4 regions of the Micromonospora sp. NPDC005203 genome follow, and region 1 is predicted to be linked to each of the others. Evidence: riboswitches for the same ligand, from Rfam matches in the RefSeq annotation. Region 1 holds a riboswitch; each other region holds the start of a gene.
What was found. Region 1 has a riboswitch for cyclic di-AMP ahead of ACFYPM_RS24225 (coiled-coil domain-containing protein). Riboswitches for the same ligand answer to the same signal wherever they lie in the genome.

Region 1 (7,257 bases):
CGCCCGCACCGCCGGTCTGGTCTTCGTGTCCACCACCGCCGAGGGGCACACCCACACCGTCTACGGGCTCTCGCCGCGGATCGCCCGACTGATCCGGCTGGCCGAGACGACAGGCGCCGGCGTGCTGGCCCGGTGTGGCTCGTGGCGAGCGCCCCGGGCACTGCTGAACGCGCTGCAACCGAGCATCAGGTGGATGCTGTTCGGGGACCGCTGCGAGCCGGCCGACATCCGGCTGGTGACGTCGGCGGTGGCTCGTGCCTCGCTGCGCTCGATCGGCGGGTTCCGTGCCTCCATCGGCACCCAGCACCGACTGGACACCCTCGGCGCGTTGGCGCACCTGCCGGCCGCCGCCCTGGTCGGCGACCGGGACCGGCTGACCCCGCCGCCCTGCGCCGAGTCGATCGCGGCGGCCCTACCGGCCACCGAGCTGACCGTCTGCCCGGGCGCCGGGCACATGTTGATGATGGAGCGCCCGGACGAGGTCAACGCCGCGCTCACCGGCGTCCTGCGTCGGGTGTTCGCCGGGCCGACGCCCCCGATCGCCGCCGCGACCGCCGCCGGGACGGGCGTCTGAACGCGTTCCCGCACCTCGGGCGCGGCGGGCACGGCACGGGGCCGTACCCTTCTGCGGTTGGCTTGCGCGGTTTCCGCCGCCTGCCGGCGACCTTCGAAGGAGCGTGCGTTGACCGACCAGACCGGCCTGGAGCAGGAGATCGCCGTCGAGCAACGACACCTCGACCGGGTGTACGCCCGACTGGCCGAACTGCGGCGCTCGGCGGTCCGCGCCGAACGTGACGGCTACCGGATCGCCCGGGTGGGCACGTTCGGCGCGTTGGTGGAGCGCGACGCGATGGTCTTCCACGCGGCGCAGCGACGGCATGTCCTGGACGCCGAGTACGAGGGGTTGGTCTTCGGCCGGCTGGACCTGCGGGACCGGCAGGTGCTGCACGTGGGGCGACTCGGCATCCGCGACGAGGACACCACCACGCTCGTCGTCGACTGGCGGGCACCCGCCGCCGCCGCCTTCTACCAGGCCACGCCGGCGCAGCCGCTGGACGTGGTGCGTCGCCGCACGATCCAGTCCCGTGCCGAACGGGTCACCCGGATCGAGGACGACCTGCTGGACCCGACCGCCGCCCCGGAGGGGATGACTGTCGTCGGCGACGGCGCCCTGCTGGCCACCCTGACCAAGGCGACCGGCCGGGGCATGCGGGACATCGTGGCGACAATCCAGCGGGAGCAGGACGAGGCGATCCGCTCGCCCGGCTCCGGGGTGACGATCGTCGCGGGCGGCCCGGGCACCGGTAAGACCGCGGTCGCCCTGCACCGGGCGGCGTTCCTGCTCTATTCCGAGCGCAGCCGCTACGCCGGGGGCGGAATCCTGGTGGTCGGCCCGTCGGGGGTCTTCGTCGAGTACATCGCCTCGGTGCTGCCCTCGCTCGGTGAGGACACCGCCACCCTGCACTCGCTGGGCACGCTGTTTCCGGGGATGACCGCCACCCGCACCGACCCGCCCGAGGTGGCGGCGGTGAAGGGCTCGCTGCGGATGCGCCGGGTGCTGGAACGCGCGGTCCGGGACGCGGTGCCGGGCGGCCCGGGTGAGCTGCGGCTGCTCTACCGGGGCACGCTGCTGCGGCTGGATCGGGCCGAGCTGGACCGGATCCGGGACCGCGCGCTGCACCGTGGCGCCCGCCGCAACGAGGTGCGCCGGGCCGGCTTCGACGGGGTGTTCGCCGCGCTCTGGGCACAGGCCCGCGAGGTGGGCGTCCGCCTGCCGGACCAGCGGACCTTCGAGGCGGAGATCGCCGACCGGGCCGAGTTCCGCGAGTTTCTCAAGGCGTGGTGGCCCCGGCTGCACCCGCGGCACGTGCTCGGCTGGCTGGCCCGGCCGGAGCGGCTGCGCCGGTACGCGGGCGGGATCCTCTCCTCCGCGGAGGTCCGGCTGCTCGGCGCGGCGTACCGGAGCCTGGAATCCGACGGGTTGACCATCGCCGACATCGCGCTGCTCGACGAGTTGGACGCCCTGCTCGGCAAGCCGGCGCAGCCGGCCAAGGCCCGCCGCGACCCGTTCCAGCTCGCTGGCGGCGTACGCGAGCTGACCACCGCGAGCGAGCGGCAGCGGGCGGCCCGCGCGGCGGCCCGGGAGCGTCCGGAGGACTACCGGGACTACGCGCACGTGGTGGTGGACGAGGCACAGGACGTCTCGCCGATGCAGTGGCGGATGGTCGGACGGCGCGGCAGCCTGGCCTCCTGGACGGTGGTGGGTGACCCCGCGCAGACCGCCTGGACCGGCGATCCGGAGGAGCTGACCCGAGCCCGGGACCAGGCGCTGGGCCGGCGTAAGCGGCACGATTTCACGCTCACCACCAACTACCGCAACTCCTCGGAGATCTTCGCGGTGGCGGCGGCGGAGATCCGCCGGCTCTACCCCGACCTACCGCTGCCGACCGCCGTGCGCTCCACCGGGGTCGATCCGGTCGAGTTGGTGGTGCCCGCAAGCGGGTTGGAGACCGCCGTCGTGAAGGCGGCCGCCGGGCTGCTGGCCGAGGTGGAGGGCACGGTCGGGGTGATCACGCCGGTCCCCCGCCGCGACGAGGTCGCCGGTTGGCTCGCCGCGCTCGACGCGCCGCGCCTACAGGTGGTGACGAGCCTGGAGGCCAAGGGCATGGAGTACGACGGGGTCGTGCTCGTCGCTCCGAGCGAGATCCGGGCGGATCCGGGTGCGGGGGTACGCACCCTGTACGTGGCCCTTTCCCGGGCCACGCAACGGCTCACCACGATCGATCCAACCGGCTGATTCGGCGCGCCTCGCGGGGCGGACCAGCGGTCCGCGTCACACTTGCATACATAGCGATGTGAGCATACATTTGACCGGGCCCCAACCGGCGGCGGAAGGTGGATCTCGTGGGCGCAGGTCATGACCACCACCATGGGTCGGTCGCCAATGCCGCACACCAGCACAGGGGCCGACTCTGGGCGGCGTTCGGGCTGCTCGCCACCCTGATGGTGGTCGAGGCGGTGGCCGCCCTGCACACCGGCTCACTCGCCCTGCTCTCCGACGCCGGGCACATGTTCACCGACGTGCTCGGCATCGGGATGGCGCTCGCCGCGATCACCGCGACCCGGCGGGCCACCGCCGACCCGCAGCGCACCTTCGGCCTCTACCGACTCGAGGTCCTCGCCGCACTGGCCAACGCCGTTCTGCTCTCCGGCGTCGCGATCTACGTGGTGATCACCGCGATCCGCCGCTTCGGCGACCCGCACGAGGTCGTCGCCGGCCCGATGCTCGTGGTGGCCGTGCTCGGCCTGCTTGCCAACATCGCCGCCTTCGCCCTGCTCCGCGCCGGAGCCCGGGAGAGCATCAACATCCAGGGCGCCTACCTGGAGGTGCTCGGCGACCTGCTGGGCTCACTCGGCGTGATCGGCGCGGCGCTCCTCATCTCCGTCACCGACTGGTGGTGGGCCGACCCACTGGTCGCCGTCGCCATCGGCGTGTTCATCCTGCCGCGCACCTGGCGGCTGGCACGGGCGGCCGTCCGCATCCTCGTGCAGGCCGCCCCGGAACACCTCCAGGTGACCGCCGTGCACGACCGGCTGGCTGCGGTCCCCGGGGTGGTCGAGGTGCACGACCTGCACGTCTGGACGCTCACCTCCGGCATGGACGTGGCCTCCGCGCACCTGACCATGGCACCCGGCGCGGAGGTCGGCGCGGTGCTCACCGCAGCGCGTACCGCCCTGCACGACGACTTCCGGATCGAACACGCGACGTTGCAGATCGAGCCCGGCGCCACCTCCGGAGCCTGCGGCTCGATCGAGTGGTGACACTTTTCTCGTGACGGCGTGCGCACCGTCCGTCACATCAGCTGCAGCGGCCCCACCCGCACCGGTAGGCTCGGTCCCGGCCTCCACCAGGCGGCGCCCTCCAGGCGCCGGTGGCGGTCGCCGCCTAATCGCCCATCCGGGCGAACCGGGGAACCATGTTCCTGGGGTGTATCCGCGTCAGCGGTAGGGATCTTCCGTCCCGAACCCGTCAGCTAACCCGGTCGGCGGCTGACGGAAGGACATGCGCAGTGGCACCAGCACGACCACCCGCCGCCCGACTGGCGGCCCTGATCGTCGCGATGTTCGCCCTCGGCGTCGCGATCCCGGCCGGCACCGCCTCGGCCGCTCCCCCGACAAGCCAGCGGGCCGCCGCCGCACCCGACTCCGACGAGGAGGGCGGCACCCCAACGCTGCGCGCCCAACTCGAGGCCGCCAGCAAGGGCTACCTGGACGCGAAGCGCGCTCTGGACACCTCCGTGCAGCGGCAACAGCAACTCGCCACCCAACTGAAGACCATTGAGGTCGAGCTGGCCCAGCGCGACGGCAAGGTCGGTCAGATCGTCGGCGTGGCGTACCGCACCGGCCGGCTCGGCGCGGTGTCGGCGCTGCTCGACAGCAGCAGCCCGGAGGGCTTCATGGACCGGGCCGCCGCCCTGGAGGCGGTGGCTGCCAACGAGGACCGGGTGCTGCGCGATCTGCTCGCCACCAAGGACCAGGCCAACCGCACCCGGGCCGCCCTGAACGGCGAGATCACCGAACAGCGCAAGCAGGTCGCGGTGATGGCCAAGCGCAAGGACCAGGCCGAACGGGCCCTGACCGTGGCCAACACCCCCAAGCCGCAGCCCACCGCCGACAGCGGCTCCAACCGGGGCACCTCCACCGCCAACGCGAAGGCGGCACCCCGCAACTCCGACGGCTCCTGGCCGTCCGAGTCGTGCAGCGTCAACGACCCCACCCCCGCCACCGGCTGCATCACCCCGCGCACCCTGCACGCGCTCAACCAGGCCAAGGCCGCCGGCTTCACCCGGTACGTCTCCTGTCACCGCCCCAGCGGCTCCGGTGAACACCCGAAGGGCCGGGCCTGCGACTTCGCCGCCCAGGCGAGCGGCTTCGGCGGCAACGCCACCGGCGGCGACAAGACGTACGGCAACAACCTGGCCGCGTACTTCATCCGCAACGCCGACCGGCTCGCCGTGCTGTACGTGATCTGGTATCGGCAGATCTGGCTGCCCAGCAGCGGGTGGAAGTCGTACAGCGGCGCGAGCGGGACCCCGTCCACCGACCACACCAACCACGTACACCTGTCGGTCTACTGACCCCACCGGGACGGTCCTGGTCGGTGGCTCACCTGAGTCTCCACTCAGTATGCCCCGATCAGAGGAATGCATCGCTCTCTTGATGAAGGGTGTCGTCGCGGCCCCTCGGCTGGTCGATGTTGCAGGTGCTACACATCTCGTGCTTCCGGATCGGGATGTGGTTCGGCACGTCGATCCGGTCGAGGGGCACGTTCGCGAGTGCCGTGCCGGTCGGCCGGGGGAGGAACCGTCGGGGAAGATCGCTTGACGCATTAAGTTAACGTCATTAACCTCCAGGAAGCGCCGTTAACCAGCCCTGTGGAGGTCGTCATGACCGAGTACTTGAGCATCGCCGGCAACACCCTCGGCTATGAGGTGTCCGGGCGAGGCCCCCTCGTCGTCCTGGCGCACGGTATCGGCGACAGTCGGCACTCCTACCGTTTCCTCGCTCCGGCCCTGGCCGACGCCGGGTACCGGGTCGCCAACGTCGACATCCGCGGCTGCGGCGACTCCAGCCTGGGCTGGGACGGCTACAGCCGCACCGACATCGCGGGTGACCTCGTCGCCGTCGTGCGCCACCTCGGCGGCCCAGCCGTGATCATCGGCCAGTCGATCAGCGGCGGTGCGGCGACCATCGCGGCAGCTACCGCGCCTGGTCTGATCAACGGCGTCATCGAGCTGGCGCCGTTCACCCGGGTACAACCCTTCGATCTCGGCGGGCTGATGCGGGTGAAGCGCTTCCGGACCGGTTACCGCCAGATGGCGCAGGTCATGGTCCTGGGCAGTCTGGCGAGCTGGAAGAAATACCTCGACGCGGCGTACCCGGTCAAGCCCACCGACTGGGCCGCCGAACTGAAGCGGATCGAGGCGAAGCTGACCGAACCCGGCCGGATGAAGGTCCTGCAGGCCATGTGCAAGACCAGCCCGACCGACGCCGGCGCGCAGTTGGCCAATGTCACCTGCCCGGTCCTGGTCATCGAGGGCAGCCTCGACCCCGACTGGGCTGACCCCCGCGCCGAGGGCGAGAGAATCATCGCTGATCTGCCCAGGGGCCTCGGCGAACTCGCCATCATTGAGGGTGCCGGTCACTACCCGCACGTGCAGACACCGGATCAGGTCCTCGCGCTGGCCCGGCCTTTCCTCGACAAGACGCTGGCGAATGCCTAAGGCCCGGCTCAACCCGCAGTCGGTCACTGAGGCCGGCGCCGCCCTGGTCGACGAGATCGGCTTCGAGAACCTCAGCATGGGCCTGCTCGCGGAACGGCTCGGAGTCAAGACCCCCGCGCTCTACAAACACGTCACCAGCCAGGCCGATCTGGCCCACCGCATCGCCATCGTGGCCATGGCCGAGTTCGCTGACGCCATTCGCGACGCCATCCAGGGCCGGGCCGGCAGCGACGCCCTCGCCGCTGGCGCCCAGGCGATGCGGACCTACGTGCGGGAACACCCCGGCCGGTACGCGGCCGGCGATGCTGCTTCCCGCCGGACCGGGCCCGACGACCCGATCATCCCCGCCGTCGAGCGGGTCGTCGCCTCCTGGGCGGCCATGCTGCGCGGCTACCACCTGGACTCCAGCCAGGAGATTCACGCCCTGCGGATGCTCCGCAGCGCCCTGCACGGGTTCTCGACCCTGGAAGCAGCCGGCGGGTTCCAGATCGACGCATCTGTCGACGACAGCTTCACCTGGATGATCGATTTTCTCGACCGCGGTCTGCGCGACATCACTACGAGCAGCGCCCCTGCCAGCTGACGGATCGTCGACGACCCGATCCGACCACCTCATCCCGGAGGACCGACATCAGCATCACCCGGGCATCCACGATCTCCGCGACCCCACCACGCGGTGGCCACTGATGGTGAACATCGACGCAGAGCCCAAAGACACCAGGATCGAGCGGCACGCGAGCTGGGCCGAGCTGTTCTTCGACCTCGTGGCGGTGGCCGGTGTGGCCGCGCTGGCACACGTGCTCGGGCCTGAACTGGACGCCGCGGCGCTCGGTCTCTACGCCCTGCTGTTCCTGGCGCTGTGGCTGGCCTGGACGACGTTCATGCTGTACGGCAACGTCGCCGCCGGCCAGACTCGCGTGCTGCGGCTGATGGTCGGCATGTTCGGCCTCGGGACCATGGCCGCGTCCGTGCC
Region 2 (7,257 bases), on a different contig from region 1:
CCCACGCCCCGAACATCCGGGAGGTGCACGCGGTCAAGGGTGTCTCCTTCACCGCGTACCGGGGTGAGGCGATCGGGCTGATCGGCAGCAACGGCTCCGGCAAGTCCACCATCCTGCGGGCCATCGCCGGCCTGCTGCCGGTCAACCGGGGCGCGATCCACACCCAGGGACAACCGTCGCTGCTGGGTGTGAACGCCGCCCTGCTCAACGACCTCTCCGGCGAGCGCAACGTCACCCTCGGTTGCCTGGCCATGGGCATGCACCCAGACGACGTGGCCCAGCAGGCCGCCGGCATCATCGAGTTCTCCGGGATCAACGACCGGGGCGACTTCGCCAGCCTGCCGATGCGGACGTACTCCTCGGGGATGGCGGCCCGGCTGCGGTTCTCCATCGCCGCCGCGAAGAAGCACGACGTGCTGCTCATCGACGAGGCGCTCGCCACCGGCGACAAGGGCTTCCGCAAGCGCAGCGAGCAGCGGGTACGGGAGCTGCGGGAGGGCGCGGGCACGGTGTTCCTCGTCAGCCACCAGCTCTCCTCCGTCCGGGACACCTGCGAACGAACGATCTGGCTGGAATCGGGCGTCCTGCGGATGGACGGCCCCACCGACGAGGTCATCCGGGCCTACGAGGCGTTCGCGAACAGCAAGTAGATCGCCGGCGAACAGTCGGCATCGACACGGCGCCATGGACCGCGTCGCCCGCGTTGGGGCGGCGCGTTCCGCGCGTTAAGGTTCATTCCGTCGCCGCTCGGGCGGAACCTTCCGTTAACGCATCCGAAGAGAGTGAGGATCCGGCAATGACGCAGGACCAGACCACTGGCCCGGACGCCGCAGCGGAGACCCCGACGCCGTGGCGGCCCTCGCGGACGGTGGCCGTGGTTCTGGCCGGCGGCACCGGGACCCGGCTGGGCCTCGGCATCCCCAAGCAGCTGCTCAAGATCGCCGGCAAGCCGATCATCGAGCACACCCTGGCGGTCTTCGAGGCGGCGCCGGAGATCGACGAGATCATCGTGCTGATGGCGACCGGCCACGTCGACGACGCCCGGCAGATCGTCGAGAAGGCCGGCCTGCGCAAGGTCACCAAGGTGATCGAGGGCGGTGACACCCGCAACGCCACCACCCGCATCGCGCTGGACGCGGTCGGCCCGGAGGACTGCAACATCCTCTTCCACGACGCGGTACGCCCACTGCTCAGCGGGCGGATCGTGCGCGAGTGCGTCAACGCGCTCTGGACGTACGACGCAGTGGACGTGGCCATCCCGTCCGCCGACACGATCATCCAGGTGGACGACAACGACTGCATCACCGACATCCCGGTGCGCTCCCGGCTGCGCCGCGGGCAGACCCCGCAGGCGTTTCGCTCCCCCACCATCCGGGAGGCGTACCGGATCGCCGAGAACGACCAGGACTTCGCCGCCACCGACGACTGCGGCGTGGTGCTGCGCTACCTGCCCGGCACCCCGATCAAGGTGATCGACGGCTCGGACGAGAACATCAAGGTCACCCACCCGGTCGACGTGCACCTGGCGGACAAGCTCTTCCAGCTCGCCGCGGCGCAGGCGCCCCGGCTGACCGACCACCGCAGCTACTCGGAGGAGCTGACCGGCCGCACCATCGTCGTGTTCGGCGGCAGCTACGGCATCGGCCACGAACTGGCCGAGCTGGCCCGACGCTACGGCGCGCAGGTCTTCCCGTTCAGCCGTTCCAGCACCGGCACCCACGTGGAGCGGGCCGCCGACGTCGAGGCCGCGCTGACGACCGCCTTCGAGGCCACCGGCCGGATCGACCACGTGGTGGTCACCGCCGGGGTGCTGGAGAAGGGCGCCCTCGCCGACATGGACGAGGAGACGATGGACCGGGTGCTCCAGGTCAACTTCGTCGGCCCGGTGACCATCGCCCGGCAGTCGCTGCCCTACCTCCAGCAGACCAAGGGCCAACTGCTGCTCTACACGTCCAGCTCCTACACCCGGGGGCGAGCCCGCTACGCGCTGTACTCGGCCACCAAGGCGGCCCTGGTCAACCTCACCCAGGCGCTCGCCGACGAGTGGGCCGACGTCGGCGTCCGCGTCAACTGCATCAACCCGGAGCGCACCGCCACGCCGATGCGCACGCGGGCCTTCGGCGAGGAGCCGGAGCACACCCTGCTCGCCGCCGAGGCCGTCGCCCAGTCGTCACTCGACGTGCTGATCTCCGACCTGACCGGCCAGGTCATCGACGTACGCCGGGCACCTGGCGACGGTCCCACGCCGAGCGTGCCGGCCCAGCCCGGTCAGGTCGACGCGCCGGTCGGCGCGGCGCCGACGAACTGACACCGACCGGCGGCGGAACCACGAACGGAGCGACATGCGCGGCGACCTGGTCCGAAAGCTGGCCGCCCGGTGCCTGAGCACCGGACTGGCCGTGCTGGCCTTTGCCGTGCTGGCGCTCACCGGCGCCACCGGCTGGGGGTTGACGCTGGCCGTCGCCGCGCTGGCCGCCTCGGCCGCCGAGCAGCGGATCCGGCCCAACGCCGACCTCGTCGCGGAGACGACGCTGATCGCGGCCGCGATCCTGGTCGGTTACTCCCGGCGGTTGGACGACGGGCTCCACCTCACGCTCGTCGCCACCGCCCTGGTGCTGCTGGGACTGGTGCTGCTGGTGGGGCCCCTGCGTACCGCCGGCAACCTGGAGATCCGCACGGCCAACCTGCCGGTCCGGGCCTGGACGCCACTGATCGCCGACCGGCTCGGCACCGCCCTGCTCGGGCTGCTCGCCGTCCTGGCGCTCGCCGCCGCGCTCACCCTGCCGGCCGGCGTGGCGTTGGTCGCGAGCCTGCTGGTCGCCGCGGGCACCGGAGTCGTCGCCCTGGACCTGGCCCGGCGGCGGTTCCGGCCGGGAGCCGGCGGCGGGCCGGTGGCCCGGGCACTGCGCCGGCACCAACCGGAGTTCCTGCTCTACTTCTCCGCGCCGCCCGGCTCGGAATACCAGGTCACCATGTGGCTGCCGTACCTGGAGCGAATCGGCCGGCCGTTCGTGGTCGTGCTGCGCGAGCCGGAGTTCCTGGCCCCGATCGCCGCGGCCACCGACGCGCCGGTGGTCTACTGCCCCACCCTGCGGGCCATGGACGAGGCGCTGGTGCCGAGCCTGCGGGCGGCGTTCTACGTCAACCACGGCGCGAAGAACAGCCACTGCATCCGCTTCACCCAACTCACCCACGTCCAGTTGCACCACGGCGACAGCGACAAGGCGCCGAGCGCCAACCCGGTGTCCGGGATCTTCGACCGGATCTTCGTGGCCGGCCCGGCGGCGATCGACAGGTACGCCCGTGCCGGGGTGCGGATCCCGGCGGACAAGTTCGTGGTGGTGGGCCGCCCGCAGGTGGAGTCGATCGAGGTACGCCCCGAGCCGGCCCGGGGGTTGCCGACGCCGACCGTGCTCTACACCCCGACCTGGACCGGGCACCACGCCGACGCCGACTACTGCTCGCTGCCGGTCGCCGAAGGGCTGCTGCGGCGGCTGCTGGAGCGCGGCGCGACGGTGATCCTGCGGCCCCACCCGTACACGGCGCAGAACCCGGCCTCGGCACGGCAGTTGGGTCGGCTGACCGAGGTGCTCGTCGCCGATCGGGCCCGCAGCGGACGCCCGCACGTGGTCGGCGCGGCGGCCCGCGAGCTGAGCCTGACCGAGTGCGTCAACTCCTCCGACGCGCTGATCTCCGACGTGTCCGGGGTGATCTCGGACTACCTCTACTCCAGCAAGCCGTACGCGCTCACCGACATGGGCGACGAGGGCGACCGGTTCGCCGAGCGGTTCCCGCTGGCCGCGTCGGGTTACGTGCTGCGCCGCGATCTGTCCAACGTGGACGAGGTGTTGACCGCGCTGCTGGACACCGACCCGCTGGCCGCGGAGCGCTGGGCCACCCGCCGGCGTTACCTGGGTGACTTCCCCGCCACGTCGTACGCCGAGGCGTTCCTGACCGCCGCGCGCCGGGAGCTGGCGGCGACGGAAGAGCCTGCGGCCGAACGCTCGCCGCAGCTCTCCCCCCTCGCCTGACCCGGGCTGACGGCCCAAGAAACCTCAGCGGTACGCGTCGAGCAGCGCCAGCACGGCCGCCGGGTTCTCCACGTGCGCGTTGTGCCCGAGACCGGGCAGCGTGGCGACCGGCACGCCGTACTCCTTGAGCTGCGCGTCGGTGACCATCGGGTCGTGCTCGCCGCGCGCCAGCAGCACCGGTACGTCGGTCGCCGTCAGCAGCCCGGTCAGGTCGGGCTCGCCGACGGCGAAGGCGTTCGGATCCATGGCGAGCCGCCACCGGCCGTCGACCTGACGGAGGCCGGCGTCCACCACCGGATGGTCCGGCGGGAGCAGGCCGGCCAGCCCGGAGACGCGCAGGTAGCGGCGGGCCGCCTCGGTACGGCTGGCGAACCAGCTCACCGGGCGGGCGGCCAGTTCGGCGGCCCGTTCCAGTTCGGCGGGTGACCAGAGCGCCTTGATCCCCAAGCCGACCACCGCGTCCACCGGCATCCCGGCGTCGCGCCCGGCCAACGCGAGGCCCACCACGCCACCCAGCGAGTGCCCGAGCACGACGAGCCGGTCGTCGGGGGCGAGGGCCGGCGCGATCCGCTCGGCGAAGCCGGCGAAGGAGTACGACGGCAGCGGCGACGCCCAGCCGTGGCCCGCGAGGTCCGGTGCCAGCCACCGGCCGGGCCAGTGTTGCTCCAGGTACGGCGCCCAGGGCAACCACACGTCACCGGTGGCCCCCAGGCCGTGCAACAGCAGCAGGACCGGCCGTCGACCGGCGTGACCACCCGATTCATCCACCACGGCCGCAGTCTCCCACGGTTCTCGGCCAGGGACGAGAGTCGTCGACGGGGGCGTAGCGCCGTGCAAGACGCGACGGGCGCCGCCCCCTCGTGAGGGACGGCGCCCGTGGCGGTCAGCGTGCCGGGTCAGGCGGAGTAGCCCCGGCTGGCGATCCAGTTGGCCAGGTCGATGGTGGTGACCCAGTACGACGGGTCGGCCGGGTTCGCCGAGTCGGCGATGCGTACCGTGCGGCCGTTGTCCTTGTAACCCACGACGGCGATGTAGTGCCCGCCGCCGTAGGAGTGCCAGGAGCCGTCGGTGTCGGTGGCGTCCCCGACGACGTTGGCGACCACGCCGCGGCCGTCGGTGATGGCCTTGACGACGTCGGCCTGGAGGCGGTCCATCTGCGCCGGGCTGGGCGCGCCGACGAACATCCGGGTCCGGTACGGGGAGCCCTTCACCTCGGCGTTGAGCACCCGGGTGGTGTCCTCGGCCGAGTTGGTGCCCATCTCGGTGGTGCCCAGTTCGGCGCCGAGCTCCTCCTGGGTACGGTCGATCCCGGTGGCGCTGAGCGCGTTGCGGGTGGCCGCCGGACCGCAGTTGTAGTAGGTGTTCTGCGCCTCGTACTCGTAGTCGAGCACCTTTGTCGCGGGCGGCTTCGGCCGCTCCGGCTTCCGGGTCAGGTCCGGGTTGCTGCTGGCCTTGGCGGCGGGCGCGGCGGCGCTGGTGGCCGGGGCGGCGCTGCTCGGCGCGGCGCTCGCCGACGGGGACGCGTCCCGCACCTCGCCGCGGGAGGCGGCGACGTCGGTGCGCATCTCGGCGACAGTGGTCGCGGTGCGCTGGCCGGCCGGCGCGTCGTCGGCGGTGGCGAGCAGGGTGCCGGTGGTGGCGGCGAGCACGAGGGCCGCGGCGGAGGCGGCGACGATCTGGTACGGGCGCTCGGTCGCGATGCGGCGGAGTTGACGCTGCATGGTGTGCTTCACGGGGTCCTCCACGGTCGGGGGGAGAGCGGCACACCGGGCCGGACCGGTATCCGGGCAGGGGCCAGCGCGCGGATGGTGGTCCGCGGGTGGTGAACCGCTCAGGGGAACGCCCGGCGTGGCCGGGCGGTGAGGCGATGACCCGGGGGTCAGCTCACCGTCACTGGACGGATGAGCGGGGGCACCGCTGTGCCGTGGAGGCGAGGGAACAGCCGAGGGGTGGAGAGGTGCTGCACGAGGATGGAACTCCTTCCGACACCGCCTACCGGGTTAGCTGACGGATTCGGGCGGGAAGATCGCCCTACCGCGGGCCGTGGCTCGCGGATTCACCCCGGACATACTGGTGGGTCCCCGGTTCGTTCATGACGATTGAGCGGGTCGGCGCGGCGTCGCCTGTTGCGATCGGTTACCGCACCGGACGGGACGACACTACTGGCCCGTTCACACCATGCCAAGCCAGGTTCACCTGCGCAAACCCGAATCGGCGCGGCAATTTCTGCACGTTCTGCCGCTGATGTGACTCGATGGGACAAGCGGTTACGGTGACGCCTATGGGCGACAACCGGACAGGTCGCCGAAACTGCGGTCAGAATCCCGCGAACAATCGCGCCGAACGTGCCGGACGCCCGATTCCACAATCCGTGACCGGGCTCACGTAACGGATCGGGCTCAACCCGCGCGGGCCGGGCGCCAACGTGCCACGACGGCGGGACGGGCCGCCCCGCGCACCAGCCGGCGGGCCGGTGCCCGACTCGGCCGCAGCCGGGCCGCTGCCGCGCACGCCTCCTCGGCAAGGGCGCGCGCCGACTCGGCGGCCAGTTCGGCAGCCCGCCAGGCGGCCCGCTCCGCGCTGGCGGCGGCCTGGTGGTCGGCCCGTCTCGCGTCCCGGATCGACCGGCTGAGCAGCGCTTCCTGCTCGACCGGGTGCCGCCGGGGATCCCAGCCGTGCCGGTGCCCGAACACGTCGCTGAGCTGCGCCATGCTTAGGTCGCCCCGCCAGTACGCCGCCGTCGCCGCGCGGTGCAGGTAGCGCTCCCGGGCGGCGTACTCGGCGGGGGTGCGGGGCGTGGCCGGGCTGGGCAGCGCCCCGGACCCCGCGAAGCGGCGCGCGCCGGTGTCCGCCTCGTCGTAGCGCGCCCAGGCGCGTTCGGCCTGCTCCTGACTGGCCAGCCAGGCATCGCGTCGCCGCTGGGCCGTCCGGGCCGCGCCGGCCGCCGCGACGGCCACCTCCTCGGCGTACCGGCGCCTGTCGACGATCGCGGCCGCCGCCACCTCACGCGCGGTCGGCACGGCCGGGGACGGGCCGGCGGTGGGCCGGTCCCCTTCCGGCCGGGCGACAAGCACGGCGAGCACGCCGAGCGCCAGCAGGAACAGGGCCGACCAGATGGCAGCGGCCTGCGGTACCCCGGTTACGAACTGGTAGAAGACGGTGGTCTCCATGGTCGGCACCTCGCTGGGGAAGCAGGGCGATGGGGAGCCCCGTCGGCCACCTGGCC
Region 3 (7,257 bases), on a different contig from region 1:
GGTGAGGTCGGACGCCTCGATCGCCACGTCGGTGCCGGTGCCCATTGCCAACCCCAGGTCGGCCTGGGCCAGCGCCGGGGCGTCGTTGACCCCGTCACCGACCATCGCCACCGACCGCCCCTGCGCCTGGAGCCGCTTGACCACCTCGACCTTGCCGGCCGGCAGCACCTCGGCGATCACCTCGTCGATGCCCACCTCGGCGGCGATCGCGCGGGCCACCGTGGCGTTGTCCCCGGTCAGCAGGACCGGGGTGAGCCCCAGCGCCCGCAGCCGGGCCACCGCCGCCCGGCTGGTCGGCCGGACCACGTCGGCGACCGCGAGCACGCCCCGGGCGCGCCCGTCCCAGGCCGCGACGATCGCCGTACGGCCGGCGGCCTCCGCGTCGCGGACGGCCCACTCGACCTCCGGCGGTACGTCGATGTCCCGCTCCCGCAGCAGCCGGACCCGACCGATGAGCACGACCCTTCCGTCGACAGTGCCGGTCACGCCCAGCCCTTCGAGGTTGCCGAAGCCCGTCACCGGGGGCAGCGACCCCTCCTCGGCGGCGCTCGCCGCGACCGCGCGGGCGATCGGATGCTCGGAGGCAGCCTCGACCGCACCGGCGAGCCGGAGCAGCTCGCCCCGATCCGCGCCACTCGTCGGGACCACGTCCACCAGGGTCATCCGGCCGGTCGTCACGGTGCCGGTCTTGTCCAGCATGACGGTGTCCACCCGGCGGGTCGACTCCAGCGCCTCCGGACCCTTGATCAGCACACCGAGTTGGGCGCCCCGACCGGTGCCGACAAGCAGCGCGGTCGGGGTGGCCAGGCCCAGCGCGCAGGGGCAGGCGATGATCAGCACGGCGACGGCGGCGGTGAATGCGGCGGTCGGGCCGGCCCCGGTGCCGAGCCACCAGCCGAGCGTGCCCACGGCGAGGGTGATGACGATCGGTACAAAGACACCGGAGATCCGGTCCGCGAGGCGCTGCACGGCGGCCTTGCCGCTCTGCGCCTGCTCGACCAGGTCGGCCATGCGGGCGAGTTGGGTGTCCGCGCCGACCCGGGTCGCCTTGACGATCAGCCGTCCGCCCGCGTTGATGGTGGCACCGACCACGCCGTCGCCGGGACCGACCTCGACCGGCACCGACTCACCGGTGAGCATGCTGGCGTCGACGGCGGAGGTGCCCTCGTCGACCACCCCGTCGGTGGCGATCTTCTCGCCGGGACGGACCACGAACCGGTCACCGACGGCGAGCCGGTCCACCGGGATCAGGGTCTCCACCCCGTCGCGCAGCACCGACACCTCCTTGGCGCCGAGGTCGAGCAGGGTGCGCAGGGCGGCACCGGCGGTCCGCTTGGACCGGGCCTCGAAGTAGCGCCCGGCCAGGATGAACACCGTCACCCCGGCGGCCGCCTCCAGGTAGATGTTGCCGGCGCCGTCGGAGCGGGTGATGTCGAAGCGGAACGGGTGCGTCATCCCGGGCATGCCGGCGTCACCCAGGAAGAGCGCCCAGAGCGACCAGCCGAACGCGGCCAGGGTGCCGAGCGAGACAAGCGTGTCCATCGTCGCCGCGCCGTGCCGCAGGTTGGTCCAGGCGGCCCGGTGGAACGGCAGCCCACCCCAGACCACCACCGGGGCGGCCAGCGTCAGCGACAGCCACTGCCAGTAGTCGAACTGCCAGGCCGGGACCATGGCCAGCAGGACCACCGGCACGCTGAGCGCCACCGAGACCCAGAGCCGGGTACGCGGGCCGCGCAGCGGGTCGACAGCCGGCTCGGCGGTCGGTGGAGCCGGCAGCACCGCCGTGTAGCCGGTCTTCTGGACGGTCTCGATCAGGTCGTCCGGCGTGACGCCGTCGTCGTACCGGACGGTGGCCTTCTCGGTGGCGTAGTTGACGGTGGCGCTCACCCCGTCCATCCGGTTGAGCTTCTTCTCGATCCGGGCGGCGCAGGCGGCGCAGGTCATCCCGCCGATCGCCAACTCGATCCGGTTGGGCGCCTCGGGCAGCGGTCTGCTGGTGGTGGTCATCGTGTGGTCCCGTCAGTTGTGCCCGTGTCCGGGGGTGCCGTGCTCGGCGCCACCGCTCGGCGCGGGTCCGCTCGGGTTGGTCCCGGTCGGCGGGGTGGCGGCGGTCGGCGGGGTGCCGGCAACGACTGTGAACTCGGCGGTGTGCACCGTCCCGCCGTGCTGGAAGTCGAGGTAGAGCCGGTAGCTGCCGGCCGAGGGCACCTCGGCGAGGAAGCCGACGGCCGGACCGGGCCGGGTCCGCCCATCGCCCGGCGTCCCGTCCGGATGCACGTGCAGGTACGCGAGGTCACCCCGGCGCAGTGCCACCAGGTGCCCGTACGCGCCCAGGTAGGGCTCCAGGTCGGTGACCGGTCGACCGTCCCGGCTGACGGTGAAGGTGAGCGGGGCGGTGCGGCCGGGCTGCGGCGAGCCGGTCAGGGTGACCGTGTAGCCGTCGACGGTGGTGCTGGTCGCCGGGGTGGGCAGCTGTCGTTCGGTCAGCTCACCGGGGACTGTCACGTCGACGCCGAGCGTCAGCGGCTCACCCCCGGTCGGGGCGAAGTCGGCGAAGGCCCGCCACTGCCCGGGGCCGGCCAGCGGCGTGCCGACCCGCCAGGTGCCGTCCGGCGCGAGGTCGGGGTGCACGTGCCGGAAACCGGAGAGGTCCCGTCGGACCACGATCAGGTGCATCCTCTTGTCGTGCGCCACGTCGTATTGGGTCACCGGTTGGCCGTCCGGACCGGTGACCCGGAAGGCGAACTCGTCGGCCGGGGCGTCGACCGGGTCGAGGGTGTAGCCGCGGTCGGAGACGAGCAGCCCACCGGGAATCCGGTCGGCCGGGTCGCCACCCTCGCCCGTCGCCGGGACGGCGGCGCTGTCGTGTCGACTCTCCGTGCCCCCGTCGTGCCGGCTCTCGGCGACCGGAGTGCGGTCGACCACCCGGCCGATGCCGTACGTCGCTCCGAAGATCGACGCGAGGCCGACAGCAAATCCGACAAGTCTTGTCCCGGTACGCATGTCGGCCCCTGGGCTCACGCGTCGACGAGGTCGTAGCCGGCCTCGTCGACAGCGGCCCGGACGACCTGAACATCCAGCGGCTGCTCGCTGCTCACGGTGACCTGCCCGGTCGCGAGGTCGACCTGGACGTCGCCGACTCCCGCGATGGCGCCGACCTCGGCGCTCACCGCGCTGACGCAGTGCCCACAGGTCATTCCCTGCACCTGGAACGTCGTGTTGACCATCGAATCGTCTCCTTCGCCGTACCGGTACCCGGTGGGGGTATCACCACCGGACTGCACCGTATCATACCCCCCAGGGGTAGGCTATCCTGGTCGGCATGAGCGCACCCACCCCGATCCGCGGGTACACCGCCAGCAAGGACCAACTGCTCGCGCGACTCCGCCGAGTCGAGGGTCAGGTCCGCGGCATCGAGAAGATGGTCGACGACGACCGTTACTGCATCGACGTGCTCACCCAGATCTCCGCGATCCAGGCCGCACTGGACAAGGTGGCGCTGGGGCTGCTCGACGGGCACGCCCGGCACTGCATGCACGAGGGGGCCGCCGAGGGCCGGGCCGACGAGATGGCCACCGAGATGATGGCGGCGGTCGGCCGGCTGATGAAGCGCGGCTGACGACACAACCGGGTGCCGGCACCCGCGGGCGCGGGGCCGGTTCCCGGGCAACCCGGGCCGGGCACTGACCGTCCGTGATCACACGGTCGTCGGTCCGCGATCCGCCGCGCCTCGCGTCGCCTTTCGGCGAGGACACTGAACCGCGCGGCGCGCTGACACGTATCCCGGACCGGATCGTTGGGAGTCTCGACTTGGGTTCCGACCACGCCCGTCCCACTCCGTCCGCCCCACCCCGGGTGCGACGGATCCTCGTCATGACCGTGGTGCCGCTCTTCGTCGCCACCGTTGTCGCCGCGGCGCTGCTCTGGCCGCGCGGAGGAGCACCGCAGACCGACGGCGGAGCGGACGTGCCGCGCTACGCCGGCACGGTGACCCGGGTGGTGACCGAGCCGTGCCCGCCGCTGCCGTCGAGCCCCGAGGGCACACCCAGAGTCGGCACCGGGCCGTGCGGCACTGTCGACGTCCGCGTGGACGAGGGACCCGCCGCCGGCCAGCAGGTACGGACACCGGTGCCCGACGGCCCGGGCGCGCCACGTGTCGACGTCGGCGACGAGATCATCTTGGTCGAGTTGACCGATCCGACCGATCCCACGCTCAGCAACTGGAACATCGCCGAGCATCAGCGCGGCACCCCGCTGGTGTGGCTGGCGGTGGTCTTCGCCGCCGCGATCGTCGCCTTCGGCCGGTGGCGGGGGCTGGCCGCGCTCGCCGGACTGGCGGCCAGCTTCGCCATCCTGCTCACTTTCGTGCTGCCGGGCATCGGCGCCGGCCGGTCACCGCTCCTGGTGGCGGTGGTCGGTGCCGCCCTGATCATGTTCGTGGTGCTCTATCTGACCCACGGCGTCACCGCGCAGACCTCGGTCGCGGTGCTCGGCACCCTGGGCAGCCTGGTGCTGACCGGCGCGCTCGCCACCGTCGCCACCGCGGCAACCCACCTCACCGGCTTCGGCAGTGAGGACGCCACGACACTGTCGATGTTCCAGGGTGACGTGGACCTGCACGGCCTGTTGCTCGCCGGGATCATCATCGGTTCGCTCGGGGTGCTCGACGACGTGACGGTCACCCAGGCGGCCACCGTCACCGAGCTGTCGAACGCCAATCCCGGGCTGACCCGCTTGCAGCTCTACCGTGCGGCGACCCGCGTCGGCCGGGCGCACATCGCCTCCACTGTCAACACCATCGTGCTGGCGTACGCGGGCGCGTCGCTGCCCCTGCTGCTCCTGCTCACCGCCGACGCGCGGCCGATCGGGCAGCTGCTCACCAGCGAGTTCCTCGCGCAGGAGATCGTTCGCAGCGCGGTCGCCACCCTCGGGCTGATCGCCGCCGTGCCACTGACCACCGGGCTGGCCGCGATCGTGACCGCCGCCGGGCGCGCCGAGACCACGCCGTCCGTCGATGCCACCCGGTCGCGCCCCCAGGCGGACGGCCGGGCGGAGGCACTGGCTGCCCTCAACGCGCCGCGATCGCGGCGACCCGACGAGCCGGACCAGACGCGGACCCGGCCCCCATCCACCGCCACCGACGGGTGGCCGGAGTCGAACAGGAGCACGGATACGGCATGGTGACACTCCTCAGCGTGACCAGATCGGGCCTCCCCCCTGAGAACCGCGTCACTGGTTACCCAACGCTATGGCGATATGACACTTTTGGTCAGTATCCAGGCGTAGCTCAGCCAGTCGACTCTCGGGTAACCTCGCTGCCGGTTACCGATGAAGGCGCGAAGCGGCGCCTGCGGTGCCACCGCCCAATCGCCAACCGGCGAGCCGGGGACCCAGGTGTGTGGGGTGAATCCGCGTCAGCGGTAGGGGCCACTTCCGCCCCGAACCCGTCAGCTAACCCGGTCGGCGGTCGACGGAAGGGAACATTGTGACGGCACCCCTACGCCGCTGGATGACACCCGTGGTGGCCGTGATCGCCGCACTGACCGTGCTCGCCGGCCCCCTCCCGGCCCACGCCGCCCCGACGACCCCCACGCCGTCCGGGCACGAGGAGGACGGCGAGCCCAAGCTGCTCAACGACGTCATCGAGCAGGCCAACCGCGACTACTCCGCCGCCAAGTCCAAACTGGACAAGTCCAAGAAGCGGCAGTTGGAGTTGGCGCTGGAGGTGGACCGGGCCAAGGCCGACCTGGACGCGCTGGCGCCACAGGTCGGGCAGATCGCCGCCCAGTCGTATCGGACCGGTCGGATCGGCGCGCTCGCGATGCTGCTCGAAAGCAACGCTCCGGACACCTTCGTGCAGCGCGCCGCGATGCTCGACGAGATCAACATGGTGAACGAGAACAAGCTCGCCGAGGTCAACGCGGTGAAGGCCCGTGCCGAGCAGGCCAAGCTGCTCCTCGACACCGAGGTCCGCGAGCAGCAGAAGCAGACCGCCGTGATGGCCAAGCGGAAGAACGAGGCCGACAAGGCGCTCTCCCTGGTCGGCGGCAAGGGCTTCACCGGTGGCCTGGTGGACGCCACCTCGAAGGTCGCCAAGATCGGCCCGGGTCGCACCGCCGACGGTGACTGGAAGGCGCAGTCGTGCAGTGAGAACGACCCGACCACGTCCGGCTGCATCACGCCCCGCACCCTGCACGCGTACAAGGAGGTCAAGGCGGCCGGCTTCAACCGGTTCGTCGGCTGCTACCGCTCCGGTGGGCCGTGGGAGCACCCCAAGGGCAAAGCCTGCGACTGGTCGCTACAGAAGAGCGGCTTCGCACCCTGGCACAACGAGGACACCCGGACGTACGGCAACAACGTCGCCGCGTTCCTCATCCGCAACGCGGACCGGCTCGGCATCTACTACGTGATCTGGAACCGGCAGATCTGGTTCCCGGCGAGCGGCTGGAAGTCGTACAGCGGGCCGTCGAACCACACCGACCACGTACACATGTCGCTGCTCTGACCCACTGGATCCTCCGTCGAGGGCCGCTCCGCACGAAGCGGGGCGGCCCTCGACGTGTCAGGCGGCAGCGACCGGTCGGCCGACCCGGTCGGCACGCCGAGCGTCGCGAAGCCGGCCGGCACGGCGGCTACCGGGCGCACCACCCCGGCGGCGAGCCGGTACGACAAACCCACCACCGCGCACCGCCCCTGCGTTACCTCGGCCGCCAGCACGGGCGACTGGCCGAGCAGCGTCTCGACGGTCTGCGCGATGTGGATGTCGACGATACCGTCGATGTCGTCCACGCCCTCGGTCTCGGCCCGGCGCAGGCTGGGCAGCACGGCATCGACGACCGCGCCCAGGTGCCCGGGAGGCTGGTTGCCGGTCACGACGGTCTCCCGCGCGGCCTGCACCGCCCCGCACGAGTCGTGGCCGAGCACCACCACCAGCGGGGTGCCGAGGACGGTCACCGCGTACTCCACGCTGCCGAGCACCTCCGGACCGGCCGTGTGCCCGGCCGTGCGGACCACGAACAGGTCACCCAGCCCTCGATCAAAGATGATCTCGGCGGCCAGGCGGGAGTCGGAGCAGCCGACGATCACCGCGAACGGATGCTGCCCGTCGGCCACGGCGGACCGGCGCCCGGCGTCCTGGTTGGGGTGGCGCGGGTCGCCGCTGACGAAGCGCCGGTTCCCGGCGGTCAGCTCGGCGTACGCCCGGGCCGGCTCGGTGGGTGCGGACGCCCGTTCGGCGATCCGCTGCGGACCCGGCTG
Region 4 (7,257 bases), on a different contig from region 1:
CGCGTTGGAGGGCGACATCCAGGTGAGATGCTGTCGATGTCGCGGCAGCGCGACGATGGTCACGACGCAATCTGAAGGCAGCATGCGGGTGAGGTGCGCGGCACTACGATTGCCCGCGTTTCCGCACCGCATGGCTCACCGATTGGATTGGACGGCCCCATGAGAATCCCGCCGTTCGCGTTCAAGGTGCTCTATCACCTGCGCAGGATGTACTGGCGGATCGCCAAGCCGACCATCCATGGCGTGAAGGCGCTGATCATGCATCCGGTTGACGATGACCGATTCCTCCTCGTTCGACACAGCTACGGTGACCAGTCGCTGTGGAGCCTGCCCGGAGGCGGATACAAGCCAGACCGGGAGACCCCTGAACAAGCGGCCAGGCGTGAGTGCGTCGAGGAACTGGGCGTTGAATTGGACCCGTCCGCCTCGGTGATCGACGAACACGTGACCACCAACGGGAGCAGACCGGGCTACCTGAAGGTTGTCCGCCTGCGCGCGATCTCAGAGGTGCTCCACCCCAACGGAGAGATCTCCCAGGCCCGGTGGGTAGCCGTGGACCTTACCGAACTACCCGACGATTCGGCGGTCTCCGAGTGGGTGCATTCGACCCTGGAAGCGCATGCCCGCCGACCTGACGCCCAGGAAGGCGGAATGACCGCGTGAGCAGACCTGGTCTGCGGTACGCGAAAGTGGCAGCGTCGGTGGTGTCACTCCAGGTCGTTCAAGCGCAAGCAGCAGCGCATGCGCCAGTGGCAGGCTGATTCGGAGAGGCCGCCCACGTCGACCGGCGACGTGGCCGCTGCTGTCCTCGCCCAATGGCATTTGGTTGCTCCCATGACGGCCCAGCACCGGTGGCGAATCCCTAGACGAGCACCGACCATGACCGGGAAGCTTCCGGGATGGACCCGACACAGACGGCACTGATCGTGCCGATACCCGAGGCCGAGGAAGCGGTGGGCCGGTTTCGGGAAGCTCTCGACCCGGCGGCATCATGGGGCGTGCCGGCGCACGTGACCGTCCTCTACCCGTTTCTGCCTCCGCAGCAGATCAACGACCAGACCCTGACCGTGCTGCGCGAGACCATTGCCGGCATACCGCGGTTTGACGTTGCGCTGACTCACATCGGCTGGTTCGGTGACACGGTCGTCTGGCTGGCACCGCAGCCGGACCGTCCGCTGGTGAATCTCACCGCGGCGGTGTGGCAGCGGTTTCCGGAGACCGCCCCCTATGCCGGGGCGCACACCGATGTGGTGCCGCATCTGACGTTCGGCCAGGACGCCCCGAAGCCCACATTGAGCCACGCCGCGGAAACCGTCTCGGCGCGGCTGCCGATCAGCGCGGCCATCGACATGGTTTGCCTCATCGCCGGTACGCCGGGCCTCAGCCCTTGGCGCACCGTCTGCGAGTTCCCGTTGGGGGCGGATCTCCTCGTCGGGCAGTCGTGATCCGTCCCAGCTCGTTACCTTCCTGGTCGTCCCCGGCCGGGGACCCTGGGTTGCCCAGCCCGGTACGACGCCCTGCCCCTGTCGTCCGGAACCGACAAATTAGCCGATCCACATTCAGAGACAAGGCACTAGCTATCGGTGCCGACCTCTGAGCGCTGGCGCCGGAGCAGCAGCACGGCGGATACCAGGTAGCCGACGGCAAGCAGCACTGCCAGCGCATCGAGGACCACCGACCAACCGACCGGCTCCCCGATGGCGAACACCCAGTACGTCGCGGCAAGAAAGAGCCAGAAACCACCCAGGCTGAAGCCCTGCTTTGGCGTCTTCGTTGTCTGCCACCACGGGCTACCGGCTGTTCCCATAGCCAAATCCTGCCATTGTCGAAGGGAAATGAGCACTCGTGATCACTGCGCGTCATGGTCATTGACCCACGGCGGCCGGTGAGGGTCCAGTTTCAGTCGTCCTGACCGGCAGCGGGGCGGAGCTCTTCCCACTGCGGGTCGTAGCAGACGAGCCCGTGTTCGGCGGCGATCCGTGCCGCCGCAGCGGAGACCTCGTCGGACCGACTGAACCGCATCGTGAAGTAGACCATGGGGCCGGACGTTTGATCGATGAGGCCATTCGACAGTGGGTGTAGCTCGGCGTCGTGGCCGTACGGGTCGGGCCATCGAGCCACCACGGCATCGACGTAGGCCCGGATGCGCGGTGTCGGCGGCTGATCCTCGCTCTCGAAGTACCGCTGATACAGGGCGTCGTATGCCTCACCGGCCGCTTCGTCGTTGGCAGGCCTGTCGGCCTCCCACACCGCCAGGTCGTAACTCATGCGGGCATCATGCCAACGCTGCCGGATCGCCAAGCATAGTGCCCGCCGGGCACTGGCGGTCCGTGGCACATCGAAGGCCCTGGCTGGGACTGCCGTCCTGGCCAGGGCCTTGATCGTGGAGCGGGTGACGGGAATCGAACCCGCACTGTCAGCTTGGGAAGCTGATGTTCTGCCATTGAACTACACCCGCAAGCGGCACCACTGTACCCGAGTCGTCGAGCCCGTGCACCCAGGTACCCCCGCCCGCCGCACGACCCGGGTTGATCCACTCGGGGTCCTGGAAGTCGGGGCATCCGAGCGGCCGGGAGACCGCGACATCACGGAAACCGAGTGGATCATGCCGGAGCGCCCCCGTCCGCGGGGCGATGCCAGGCGGCCGTCCGCGGGGCGATGCCAGGCGGCCGTCCGCGGGGCGATGCCAGGCGGCCGTCCGCGGGGCGATGCCAGGCGGCCGCCCGCCCGCGGGGCGTACAGCCGAATGCCGGCTCCGTCAGCACGGAGCCGGCATTCGGCTGTCGCTGGGCCACGATCAGGCGGCCATGGTCAGGCGGCCGTGCACTGGACGTCGCGGCTGCGGCGGGTCGGGCGGGTCTGCGGCACGGTGAGCGGCGCGGTGAGCGGCGCGGCCGCCACCGCCGATGGCGCCTGCGGGTCGAGCCAGACCCGAACGGCCGGCCGGGCCGGCGCGAGGCCCGGGACGCCGGTGATGTACTGCTCGCGGCGGGTCAGCATCGCCACGTCGACGGTGAACTCGAACAACTGCCAGTCGACCTGCGGCTCCGCGCGGGCGCCCTGCGCCAACCGGGCGACTCGCGCCGGATCGGTCACCGGGCGGGCATGACCCGCCACGTACGCCTCGTCGTCGCTCTCCTCGGGCGGGAACGAGTGCAGCGCGTAGCGGCCATCGCGTTCGAGGTCACGGCGCTTCGGGGAGTCGATGATGAAACAGAACAGACCCTCGTCGGTGATGACCGGGGAGACCGGATGGACCCGGGGTCCGCCGTCGGCACGGACCGTGGCCAGGTAGCCGAAGCCCGGCCCGTACTGCTGGAGGAGAACGCGGATCCCGTCGGCGAGTCGGGGCTCGTCGGCGGCGAATTCGGACCAGGAAGCCATGTGGGCATTCTATCGAACAAATGTACGAGGGGCGACCTCGACGCGCTGGTCACCGGCACTGAATTCGGGGGTTTTGCGGCCCGCCGCTAAGGTGGTCCGATGCTGCTCTCCGACCGCGACCTGGTCTCCGAGATCAAGGCCGGCACGCTGGGCCTGGAGCCGTTCGAGCCCACCCTGGTCCAACCTTCCAGCATCGACGTACGGCTGGACCGACTTTTCCGGGTCTTCAACAACCACCTCTACACCCACATCGACCCGGCCATGCAGCAGGACGACCTGACCTCGGTGGTCGAGGTGCCCGACGGGGAGCCGTTCGTGCTGCACCCCGGGGAGTTCGTGCTCGCCTCGACGCTTGAGGTCATCTCGCTGGGCGACCAGCTCGCCGGCCGGCTGGAGGGCAAGAGTTCACTGGGGCGGCTCGGGCTGCTGACGCACTCCACCGCCGGCTTCATCGACCCCGGCTTCTCCGGTCACGTCACGCTCGAACTCTCGAACGTGGCGAACCTGCCCATCACTCTCTGGCCGGGCATGAAGATCGGGCAGCTCTGCATCTTCCGGCTCTCCTCGCCGGCCGAGCACCCGTACGGCTCGGCGGTCTACGGCTCGCGCTACCAGGGGCAGCGGGGGCCGACGCCGAGCCGCGCCTGGCAGCACTGGCGCACCTGGCCCACCCGCTGACCCCGTGAACGACGAGGGCCCGCCGCGACGAATCGCGACGGGCCCCTCGGTCAGTACCCATGATCAGCCTGGACGGCCGTAGCTGTGGATCGGGCCGTCGTCGACCTTCTTCATCTTGACCGGTTGACCGGCCTGCGAGGCGTGCACCACCCAGCCGCCACCGACGTACATGCCGACGTGGTGGATGTCGCTGTAGTAGAAGACCAGGTCGCCGGGGCGCAGGTCGGCCTTGCTGACGTTCTTGGTGACGCGGCTCTGCGCCGCGGCGTTGTGCGGCAGGGACACCCCGGCCTTCGCCCAGGCGGCCAGCATCAGCCCGGAGCAGTCGTACGAGTTCGGGCCCTCGGCACCCCAGACGTAGGGCTTGCCGATCTGCGCGCAGGCGAACTTGACAGCCGTCCCCGCGGCGCCGCCGGGATAGCTGCCGGGGCAGGGAGCTGGGCGCAACGGACCGCCGCCACCGCTGCCGTACACCTTGAGGCGCAGTTTTTGCAGCTTGTCGATCTCGTCGTTGATCTGCTTCTTCTTCGCGGCCAACTGAGACTCGGTACGGGTCAGCTGGGTCACCATCTCGTCGAGTGGCGCCTTCTGCCTGGCCAGCTCGTCGCGCAGGTCGGCCACCTCGCGGACGTCCTGCTGCTGGTTGTGCGCGAAGCGGTCGAGCATTTCGAGCTGGCCGACCACCTCGCTGGGTGACTGACTGCCCAGCACCGCGTTGACGGTCAGCACGTTCTCACCCTTGTAGGCGCGTACGGCCAGGGCACTGACCTTGTCCATGGCGGCGTCGACCTGACGCTCCAGCGGGGCGATCCGGGCGGCCAGCGCCTGGGCCTGCCTGCGCTTGTTGGCCAGGTCGATGCGGGTGGCGTTGTGCTGTTCGATGATCGGTTCGAGTTTGTTCCAGTCGGCGTCGATCTGGCGTTCGATCTCGGCGACGGACGGGTCGGCGTGGGCCGCCGTGGCGCTGCCGGTCAGGACGACGGCGACGCCGGCCAGGGCGGCGAGCGCGGTGGTGAAGCGGGACCAGCGTGGGCGCGGCGCGATCGACGGCGGGCCGGCTGCTGCCGACCGCTCGGACGACGGCCGCGGGGCATGGAGTGCCACCGGGGTTCCGTACTCCTTCTTCCTGACCGCCTACCGGGTTAGCTGACGGGTTCGGGCGGGAAGTGGGCGCCCTACCGCAGTGACTGCGGATTCACCCCGGGGGACATGGGTCCCCGGTTCGTTCGGAAACGACTCGGCGGTGTCGGACCGTTACCGCCCGGGCTGGACGGAGCTGCTATCGGGCCGACGAATGACCAGAGTAGAGACGCTTGTTACCACTCCGCAACCCGTGCGGCCGTGACACTCCGTACCGATCGGAGCGGATCACCGGCCGGAGGTGAAGAATTCTTTCCCCCACGAGTCGACACATGGAAAGGTATTGACGCGGACTCCCGGGCGGAGCGAGGGTGACCTCACCTTGACCCGCGAAATCTAGGGGGTTCGATGCACCATCCAACCCTGTTCCTCGGCCGGCGCGCGCTGCTCGCCGCAGCCGTGGTCGCCGCCGTGGTCGCCGCCGCGACCGCGGTCCCACCACCCGCCACCGCCGTCGCCGCACCCACCACCGACCGGCAGCAGCGGTACGCCGCCGCGGCGGCCGAGTACGGCGTACCGACCGACGTGCTGCTCGGCGTCTCCTACCTGGAGTCCCGCTGGGACAGCAACGCCGGCACACCCAGCACCAGTGGCGGCTACGGCCCCATGCACCTGACCGACGCCCGACACGTGGCCGCCCTGCCCGTGGGCGGCCACCACGACACCGGCGCCGAGGACCCGCGTGGCGACGACTCCCGTACCGCGCTGGCACCCGCGCCCCGGCCGGCCGAGGACCCGGCGCCACCCGCCGCCGCGTTGCAGACCGTGGATGCCGCCGCCGGGCTGACCGGCGCGACCCCCGACGCGCTACGCACCGACGCCGACGTCAACATCCGGGGCGGGGCCGCGCTGCTGGCCTCGTACCAGCGGGAGTTGGGCGCGCCGGTCGGTGCCGGCACCGACCCGGCCAGCTGGTACGGCGCGGTGGCCCGCTACGCCGGCGCGGACAGCGCCGACGCCGCGGCGGCCTTCGCCGACGAGGTCTTCACCACCATCGGCAGCGGCGAGTCGCGGGTGACCGACGACGGCCAGCGGATCACGCTGCCGGCCCGGGCGATCCGGCCGCAGCGATCGTGGCTGGACCGGCTGGGTCTGCGTCGGCTCGCCCGCCCGGACGGGCTGGAATGCCCCCGGACCATCTCCTGCGAGTGGATCCCGGCGCCCTACGCGGCGTTCGGCGACGGGGACTACGGCAACCACGACCTGTCCGACCGGCCCGCCCGGCAGAAGATCGAGTACATCGTCATCCACGACACCGAGGGAAGCTGGGCCACCACCCTGCGACTCGTCCAAGACCCGACGTACGTGAGCTGGCACTACACGCTGCGCTCGGTGGACGGGCACATCGCCCAGCACGTCAAGACCAAGGATGTCGCCTGGCACGCCGGCAACTGGTATGTCAACGCCAAGGCGGTCGGGCTGGAGCACGAGGGCTTCGCGGCGCAGGGCACCTGGTACACCGAGGCGATGTACCGGACCTCGGCGAAGCTGGTCCGACACCTCGCGCTGCGCCTCGGCGTCCCGCTGGACCGCCAGCACATCATCGGCCACGACAACGTGCCCGGCACCATCGCCGCGAACGTCCGTGGAATGCACTGGGACACCGGCCCGTACTGGGACTGGAACCACTACTTCGAGCTGCTACACGCGCCCCGGTTGGACACCGGCACCCCGGCCACCGGTCTGGTCCGGATCGACCCGGACTTCGCCACCAACCAGCCGGCGTTCGTCGGCTGCGTCACCGCCAGCGTGCCGTGCGCGCCACGCGGCTCCTCGGCGGTGGTGCTGCGCTCGGCGCCGGCCGCGGAGGCGCCACTGGTGAACGACATCGCGCTCCGCCCCGACGGCACCCCGAACTCCATGGAGGTGTCGGATCACGGCGCCCGCGCCTCCGCCGGCCAGACGTACGCGCTGGCCGGCCGGCAGGGCGACTGGACGGCGATCTGGTATCTCGGGCAACGCGCCTGGTTCCACAACCCGGCGTCCGCGCCCACCGCCAGCTGGACGGTCGGCCTGGTGGCCACTCCGAAGCCCGGCCGGACCACCATCCCGGTG

Region 2: another riboswitch for cyclic di-AMP. It lies ahead of ACFYPM_RS13370 (C39 family peptidase); the one in region 1 lies ahead of ACFYPM_RS24225 (coiled-coil domain-containing protein).
Region 3: another riboswitch for cyclic di-AMP. It lies ahead of ACFYPM_RS01930 (coiled-coil domain-containing protein); the one in region 1 lies ahead of ACFYPM_RS24225 (coiled-coil domain-containing protein).
Region 4: another riboswitch for cyclic di-AMP. It lies ahead of ACFYPM_RS13915 (NlpC/P60 family protein); the one in region 1 lies ahead of ACFYPM_RS24225 (coiled-coil domain-containing protein).

Annotation. Positions count from the first base shown of each region.
Region 1 covers NZ_JBIAKV010000012.1:82,582-89,838, forward strand. Annotated here, with positions in the region: gene ACFYPM_RS24210 (alpha/beta fold hydrolase) at 1-574, shown strand, start outside; gene ACFYPM_RS24215 (HelD family protein) at 683-2,797, shown strand; gene ACFYPM_RS24220 (cation diffusion facilitator family transporter) at 2,905-3,822, shown strand; cyclic di-AMP (ydaO/yuaA leader) riboswitch at 3,934-4,065, shown strand; gene ACFYPM_RS24225 (coiled-coil domain-containing protein) at 4,071-5,138, shown strand; gene ACFYPM_RS24230 (alpha/beta fold hydrolase) at 5,448-6,284, shown strand; gene ACFYPM_RS24235 (TetR/AcrR family transcriptional regulator) at 6,277-6,867, shown strand; gene ACFYPM_RS24240 (low temperature requirement protein A) at 6,971-7,257, shown strand, end outside.
Region 2 covers NZ_JBIAKV010000004.1:361,123-368,379, forward strand. Annotated here, with positions in the region: gene ACFYPM_RS13350 (ABC transporter ATP-binding protein) at 1-650, shown strand, start outside; gene ACFYPM_RS13355 (D-ribitol-5-phosphate cytidylyltransferase) at 797-2,308, shown strand; gene ACFYPM_RS13360 (CDP-glycerol glycerophosphotransferase family protein) at 2,343-4,031, shown strand; gene ACFYPM_RS13365 (alpha/beta fold hydrolase) at 4,056-4,802, opposite strand; gene ACFYPM_RS13370 (C39 family peptidase) at 4,928-5,776, opposite strand; cyclic di-AMP (ydaO/yuaA leader) riboswitch at 6,006-6,147, opposite strand; gene ACFYPM_RS13375 (hypothetical protein) at 6,431-7,201, opposite strand.
Region 3 covers NZ_JBIAKV010000001.1:390,990-398,246, reverse strand. Annotated here, with positions in the region: gene ACFYPM_RS01955 (heavy metal translocating P-type ATPase) at 1-2,007, opposite strand, end outside; gene ACFYPM_RS01950 (hypothetical protein) at 2,020-3,003, opposite strand; gene ACFYPM_RS01945 (heavy-metal-associated domain-containing protein) at 3,018-3,227, opposite strand; gene ACFYPM_RS01940 (metal-sensitive transcriptional regulator) at 3,323-3,619, shown strand; gene ACFYPM_RS01935 (YibE/F family protein) at 3,811-5,184, shown strand; cyclic di-AMP (ydaO/yuaA leader) riboswitch at 5,351-5,481, shown strand; gene ACFYPM_RS01930 (coiled-coil domain-containing protein) at 5,486-6,505, shown strand; partial or broken gene ACFYPM_RS01925 (carbonic anhydrase) at 6,571-7,257, opposite strand, start outside.
Region 4 covers NZ_JBIAKV010000005.1:43,907-51,163, forward strand. Annotated here, with positions in the region: gene ACFYPM_RS13880 (NUDIX hydrolase) at 160-663, shown strand; gene ACFYPM_RS13885 (2'-5' RNA ligase family protein) at 900-1,445, shown strand; gene ACFYPM_RS13890 (hypothetical protein) at 1,574-1,807, opposite strand; gene ACFYPM_RS13895 (hypothetical protein) at 1,900-2,268, opposite strand; tRNA gene ACFYPM_RS13900 (tRNA-Gly) at 2,385-2,458, opposite strand; gene ACFYPM_RS13905 (pyridoxamine 5'-phosphate oxidase family protein) at 2,812-3,384, opposite strand; gene dcd (dCTP deaminase) at 3,484-4,062, shown strand; gene ACFYPM_RS13915 (NlpC/P60 family protein) at 4,126-5,166, opposite strand; cyclic di-AMP (ydaO/yuaA leader) riboswitch at 5,180-5,315, opposite strand; gene ACFYPM_RS13920 (N-acetylmuramoyl-L-alanine amidase) at 5,551-7,257, shown strand, end outside.